Regions from separate parts of the Lactobacillus sp. ESL0259 genome, predicted to be linked through region 2. Evidence: predicted binding sites of a transcription regulator. Region 2 holds the regulator's gene; each other region holds the start of a gene.
The links. The regulator HrcA, encoded in region 2, represses chaperone genes, less so after heat shock. The targets are predictions, from matches to a motif close to TTAGCACTCNNNNNNNNNGAGTGCTAA.
Positions count from the first base shown of each region.

Region 1 (2,276 bases), 170 kb from region 2:
GACATTATTTACCTCCCAATATCATACTCTAATTCTAAATGAAAGTTTGATATTTTTCTACTGTTTTATACCCTTTTTTTATAGTTTTTTTGACTTTTTTTAATTTCAGATAAGATTGCATTAACTACCTGGTCTATAGTCATAGAAGTTGTGTCTATTTCAATAGCATCAAGTGCCTTTTTTAATGGTGAAATTTTACGATGCGAATCTTTATAATCCCTTTCCGCTATGTCTTGTTCAATTTCTTCAAGGGACTGGTTAGTTTTAATTCCCCTTTCTTTAAAATCAAGCATTCTTCTTTGGGCTCGAGAATGAGCAGACGCAACTAAAAAGATTTTAACGTCAGCTGCAGGCAAAACCGTGGTCCCAATATCACGACCATCCATCACTACATTCATCTGACCGGCCATTTGTCTTTGCAAACTGACCATTTTAGCTCTGATACCTGCCAAAGCTGATACTTGAGAAACGTGAGCAGAAATATCCGGTGTACGTATATCTTGAGATATATCCTTATCGCCGGCAAAAACTTTTTGTTGGCCATTTTCGTTTTTCAGTTCAATTTTTTCTTTGTCAATAGCAGCCAATATGCCTTTTTCATCGCTATAACTAAGTTTGTGTTCACGTGCTAACCAGGTAGAAACACGGTACATTGCTCCCGTATCAATATACGTAAAGTTCAATTTTTGAGCTATTATCTTTGCTACTGTACTTTTTCCAGCTGAAGCTGGTCCATCAATTGCTATTTGCATTCAATAAAAAAGGGACTGCAGTCCCTATCCTTTCTAAATTATTTGATACGCAATACTTGTCCGATATCCACCTGACTGTTAGGGTCAAGTTGATTTAACTCAGCTAACTGACCAACAGAAATTTTAAAACGACGAGCAATACTACTTAAAGAATCTCCACTTTGAACTATATATTGTTTAATTTTGGGTTTAGTTTTTGCGTGTTTCCTTTTTTGCTTAACCTTAGGTTTGGGTTTTGCCTTCGGTTTGCTCTTAGTTTTATTTTCGACAAGTTTGTTTTTTGCAGGAGAAGCTTTAACGTTTGCTTTTTTGGCAGCTTTTTTATGAGTTTTGCGTACTTCAACTATTTTATTACTTGAATTATTATTCGCTGCTAAATGATGTACTACTGGAACAAGGCCAATTAGTATCATTATAAGTAAAACAATGAGTACAATCCAACCTTTAGAAACAGAATTGTATGTTTCAACTCTGGTTTTTTGCGGACGTTTATAATGTTGATATGGTCCCTTAGGATTATTAGTCATCTTAAAAAGCCTCCTTACCTAACTTGTTTAATTTTAGCATATTTACCATTTAAGTGGATAAAAAAATCGGTCATTTAATAGACCGATTTCATAATTTCTGATTTTAGTTTTTTAAATTGAAGTTTTTCCTGACAAATGGTTTGATTGTTCTCAAAACAGTTTCAAACAGTAAGTAAACCACCGTACCATTTATTGCGCCTTTTAATAAATTAAACGGCACAATAATGCCAAAAATGTAGGCACTCATTGAAGGAATGTGAAGCAATTTGCCCAAGTACACTTTCTCAGTAAATGCCAGTAAACCTGAATAACCATGAATAGTTGGCAAATTGGGTACTGTAGTTGCTGCATAAAAAGGTGTTAAAACCAGAGCATTTAAAACTGACAAAACAAAAGCCATCGCTATAATGCCAAGAACTATACCTAAGATTGGTTTTAAATGTTTTTTAGTAAAACTCTTTTCATCTTTATTGATATTTCTAGTCAAATAATAAAACGGCAAAGCAAATGAAATTGATGCTAAAAAGGCCGCAGATTGACCCACTAAACTTGGTAGCGCAAAACCTTTATATATTAAATTAATTAGCATTCTCACAAACGCGATGAAAATGCCGGGTAATGGACCAAATAAAAAAGTACCAATAGTAATTACAACATCAGAAAAATCAAATTTTAAAAAGCTGGTGACAGGCAATGGTATTTCCAAAAGCATTAACACATATGCAATTGTTCCAATTAAAGTATATGCTACTATATTGACCAAATTATTTCTGCCTTTTCTTTGCAAAATTCTTACCTCCAAAAAAACTCGGTCTGCTGCTTCTAGCAACAGACCGAGTAAAAGTAAGCTAAAGATCTTGGCTTTTAGTTTAGTCTGTCTTCTTTCATCTAGACTTTAACTATCGGTATCACAATAGATTCCACCACTTTCGTGGGTCGCGGACTCTCACCGCCGGTCGGGATTTTCACCCTGCCATGAAGACAACAAACTTAATAT
Region 1 covers NZ_REHP01000006.1:42,262-44,537, reverse strand. Annotated here, with positions in the region: gene rpsA (30S ribosomal protein S1) at 1-5, opposite strand, end outside; gene cmk ((d)CMP kinase) at 66-752, opposite strand; gene F5ESL0259_RS04050 (LysM domain-containing protein) at 791-1,279, opposite strand; gene F5ESL0259_RS04045 (ECF transporter S component) at 1,383-2,069, opposite strand; FMN riboswitch at 2,152-2,266, opposite strand.
Region 1: the regulator HrcA is predicted to act here: its motif matches at 1,313-1,339, upstream of F5ESL0259_RS04050 (LysM domain-containing protein).

Region 2 (2,276 bases):
GCTTTAGGTTTCTTCGATGGAGTTCATCGCGGACATCAAGAATTAATCAAAATTGCAAAAGAAAAGGCAACGCAAAAACATTTGCCACTAGTGGTAATGACGTTTGATCGTCATCCGAAAGAAGTCTATCAAAATAAAAAAGTTACTTACATAGATACGCTTGCAGAAAAAGCCTACAAGATGCAAAAACTCAAAGTTGATTATTTGCTGGTGATGCATTTTAATGAAGCATTTAGTAAACTTACGGCTCAGGAATTTGTTGATAATATAATAGTTAAATTACACGCAGACACTGTCGTAGCTGGTTTTGACTACACCTATGGTCCTAAAGATACTGCTAATATGAAAAATTTCCCTAAGTTTGCTAAGGGAAGGTTCAATATAATTAATGTCCCTAAGCAGTCTTATGATGGTCAAAAAATTGGTTCTACGGAAATCAAAAAAGCGATAACTAGCGGAAATATGGAATTAGCCGCTAAGTTGTTAGGCTTTCCCTATGTTATGTCAGGCTACGTAGGTCACGGTTTGCGCAATGGTCATAAACTCGGTTTTCCTACAGCTAATTTGGTTTGGACTGATGACAAGGCTGTTCCTAAAATTGGCGTATATGCGACTAAAACTAAGATTTGTGGTAAGTGGTATGACTCAATGACAAGTGTAGGCTATAATGTGACTATCAATCAAGGGAAAAAGCTTTATATTGAGTCAAACTTATTTGGCTTTGATCAGGAAGCCTATGATGAGGAAATGGTAATTAAATGGTATAAGTATACCCGTGGTGAAATTAAATTTGCCAATTTAAAAGAGCTAACACAACAAATGAGTCAAGACGAGGCTGAAATTAAAAATTATTTTGCTGCGATGAATTAATTAATGATACTGAAAAAACGATTGACGTTTTTAAGAAAAAAGTTAGCACTCAACTTGACATTCTGCTAAAAGCTAGTATCATATAAATTGTTAGCACCTAATCAGATTGAGTGCTAAAAGTGAGGGCGATATTTATGTTGACCGAACGTCAAGAATTAATTTTAAAAACAATTATCAATGATTTTACGCAGACACATGATCCTGTTGGGTCGAAAACTGTTATGAATCAACTGCCTATTAAGGTTTCAAGTGCTACTATTCGTAACGAAATGGCTGTTTTAGAAGATAAGGGTTTGATTGAGAAAACTCATTTGTCTAGTGGCCGCGTGCCTTCAACTGAAGGCTACCGCTACTATCTTGACAATTTAGTTGAACCTTTAAAAATTTCATCTTCTGTATACAAGCGAATCATTAGTCAGCTTGATCAACCGTTTCATCAGGTTAACGACATCGTTCAGGCAGCTGTCAAAATTTTATCGGATCTAACCAATTACACAGCATTTGCGGAAGGTCCTGAAAATAGTGAATTAACTATTACTGGTTTTCGTATCGTGCCATTGTTTAACAGACAGATTATGGCTGTCTTAGGAACTAGTGATGGTGACGTTCATGACCAGGTTTATACTTTACCTTATAATGTTAATGGTGATGAAATTGAACAGGCTGTGCGCATGATTAACGATCAGCTGGTGGGCAAAACTTTAGATCAAGTTACTCCAGACTATCTTAAAAAGACTTTGGGCAATAAACTTAAAGTTGCTCATGTCTCTGAACTGATTAATTTGGTCGAGGATGTTATTAACGATGCTGCCAGTGAGCAAACCTATGTTGATGGCCAGATTAACCTGCTTAACAACATTTCTCTGGACGATATTTCAAACTTAAGATCGCTCTATGAAATGATTGAGCATAATGATTTGATTTCCAGTATTTTGGACAATAGGCAAAATTTGAAAAGCGACAGGTATCCGGTTCGAGTTAGTTTAGGATCCGAATTATCAAATGATTTGTTAAAGGATTACAGTCTGCTTACGGCAGAGTACAGCGTTGGCTCTCATGGAAAGGGCATAATTGCTTTACTTGGCCCTGATAATATGCCGTATTCTCAGGTGATTGGATTACTCGAGTATTTCAGAAACGAACTATCTAAAAAATTACTTGATTATTATGGTAGATTCAAATAAAGGAGGTTAGCCGTGAGTAAAGAAGAAAATAATAGTAAAAACTCAAAAAAAGAGCCAAAAAAAGATGAGCATAAAAAGTCAAAGACAGAAGTAGAAAATTCTAAGACTAAGGCTAACGAAGAAAAGAAACCAGAGTCTTTGGAAAGTAAATTGCAGCGTAATTTGACTCAATTGCAAAAAGAAAAAGACGATCTGGAAGATAAGTATTTGCGCAGTCAAGCT
Region 2 covers NZ_REHP01000006.1:209,672-211,947, reverse strand. Annotated here, with positions in the region: gene ribF (riboflavin biosynthesis protein RibF) at 1-870, shown strand, start outside; gene hrcA (heat-inducible transcriptional repressor HrcA) at 1,005-2,054, shown strand; gene grpE (nucleotide exchange factor GrpE) at 2,067-2,276, shown strand, end outside.

Region 3 (2,276 bases), on a different contig from region 2:
CTGCCTTGATAGCATCATCAGTATAATGAACATGGTGATAATCTTCGTAGCGCTTTTGAATACCCTTTAAAATACGGATTGTTTCTGCAACAGAAGGTTCTTTAACATCAACGGGCTGGAATCTTCTTGCCAGAGCAGAGTCTTTTTCAATTTCCCGGTATTCTTTTAATGTGGTAGCACCAACGAGTTGCAGGTCACCACGAGCAAGAGCGGGTTTAATAATGTTGCCTGCATCCATTCCACCTTCGGCATTGCCTGCACCAACGATTTCGTGAATTTCATCGATAAAGAGGATGATATCATCATGGCCTTGTACTTCTTTAAGTAATTGCTGCATTCGTTGTTCAAATTGACCCCGAATGCCTGTACCTTGAACTAAAGAAACTACGTTTAGTGATATTATTCTTTTATCTTGCAGCTTGGCCGGGACCGAACCGTCGACAATTTGCTGGGCTAAGCCCTCAACTACAGCAGTCTTACCGACACCGGCTTCACCGATTAGGACAGGATTGTTCTTTGTTCTGCGATTCAAGATTTCAATGACACGAGCAATTTCTTTATCGCGTCCGATAACTGGGTCGATTTTACCTTTTCTTGCTAGAGCAGTAAGATCGGTTCCATACTGATCAAGAAGTGAGCGTCCGCCCCCGGCACCATTGTTGCCGTTATTGACGTTTCCTGGATTCCCGTTGCCCATCCTGGGGTCACCTGGATTTCCCGCATTGCCGTTGTAATTAAACAGGTCGCTGAAATCACCAAAGAAGTCGTTATTATCATTGTTCATATTAATATTTCCTTGTTGTTTAAGTTGTTGATAACATTGTCCACATAAATTAATTTCACGACTTTGTCCGTTAACCTTCGCAAAAAGATGAATGGAAGCTGGTCGTTTTTGACAGTTTTGACAAAGCAATTGTATTACCGCCTTTCATATCAGTTTACTAAATTATATAATTAGCACTCGCAATAATCAAGTGCTAAAACCTGAATCTTATTATTTGTAAGTAACGCTAATATGATAAAATATTGGTGCAAGATCAGATGATTGCATAAATAAAATTGACTAAAAAGTGGTGATAATTTTGGATTTTCAAAAAATTCTGGTGCAATTAGCGAATGGCGAACTCGATCACTATGAAGTTGAGCCAAAAAATGCTTTTGAATTTCAAGCAGCATTGAGGTCTTTTGAAAAAAGGCAAAATATTACAGGGAAAGCATTGCGAGGTGGTAAAATAATTTACTCAAAATCAAAATCTGAAGTTTAATGATGTAAACTGTTACATTTATGTTGTCTAATTCACAAAAAAATGATAGTCTAAGTAGGCGAATAGGTATTTATTACCGGTTTGATTTTTTGAATTCAAAGGAGATATATATAATGGAAAGACGCGATTTTCATGTTGTTGCAGAAACAGGTATTCATGCTCGTCCAGCTACATTGCTAGTACAAGCTGCTTCTAAATTTGGTTCAGATATCAATTTGGAATACAATGGCAAGTCAGTTAATTTAAAGTCAATTATGGGCGTTATGTCACTTGGTGTTGGCAAAAATGCTGATGTTACTATCAGTGCTAATGGTGACGACGAAAAAGATGCAATTAACGCTATTTCAGAGACTATGAAAAAAGAGGGCTTAGCTGAATAATGACCAAGACATTAAAAGGAATTGCTGCTAGTGATGGTATTGCTGTAGCACCAGCTTATCTCTTGGTTGAACCTGATCTTTCATTTTCAAAATCCACAGTTAGCGACGTTGAAAGTGAATTAGCACGCTATAAGAAGGCAATTTCAGTATCAACTGCTGAAGTTGAAAAAATTCGTGATAGTGCAAAGAAGAGTTTAGGTGAAGACGAAGCTCAAGTCTTTGAAGCTCACCTTATGATCTTGAACGATCCTGAATTTACTGGTGCCATTGAAAACGAAATCAAGGAGCAAAAAGTTAACAGTGAAGCTGCACTTGACGAAACTGCCCAAAAGTTTATCAGTATTTTTGAAGGAATGACTGATAACACTTATATGCAGCAGCGTGCAGCTGATGTGCGTGATGTTTCTAAGAGAATTATGGCTCACTTGTTGGGCAAGGAATTACCAAACCCAGCTTCAATTGATCACGAAGTGATTGTGGTTGCTCATGACTTAACTCCTAGTGATACTGCCCAACTTAACAAAAAATTTGTTAAGGGTTTTGTTACTGATATTGGTGGAAGAACTGCGCATTCTGCTATTATGGCACGTTCACTTGAATTGCCAGCAGTTGTAGGTACTGATTCAATTAC
Region 3 covers NZ_REHP01000005.1:107,043-109,318, forward strand. Annotated here, with positions in the region: gene F5ESL0259_RS02790 (ATP-dependent Clp protease ATP-binding subunit) at 1-913, opposite strand, end outside; gene F5ESL0259_RS02795 (hypothetical protein) at 1,083-1,265, shown strand; gene F5ESL0259_RS02800 (phosphocarrier protein HPr) at 1,379-1,645, shown strand; gene ptsP (phosphoenolpyruvate--protein phosphotransferase) at 1,645-2,276, shown strand, end outside.
Region 3: the regulator HrcA is predicted to act here: its motif matches at 955-981, upstream of F5ESL0259_RS02790 (ATP-dependent Clp protease ATP-binding subunit).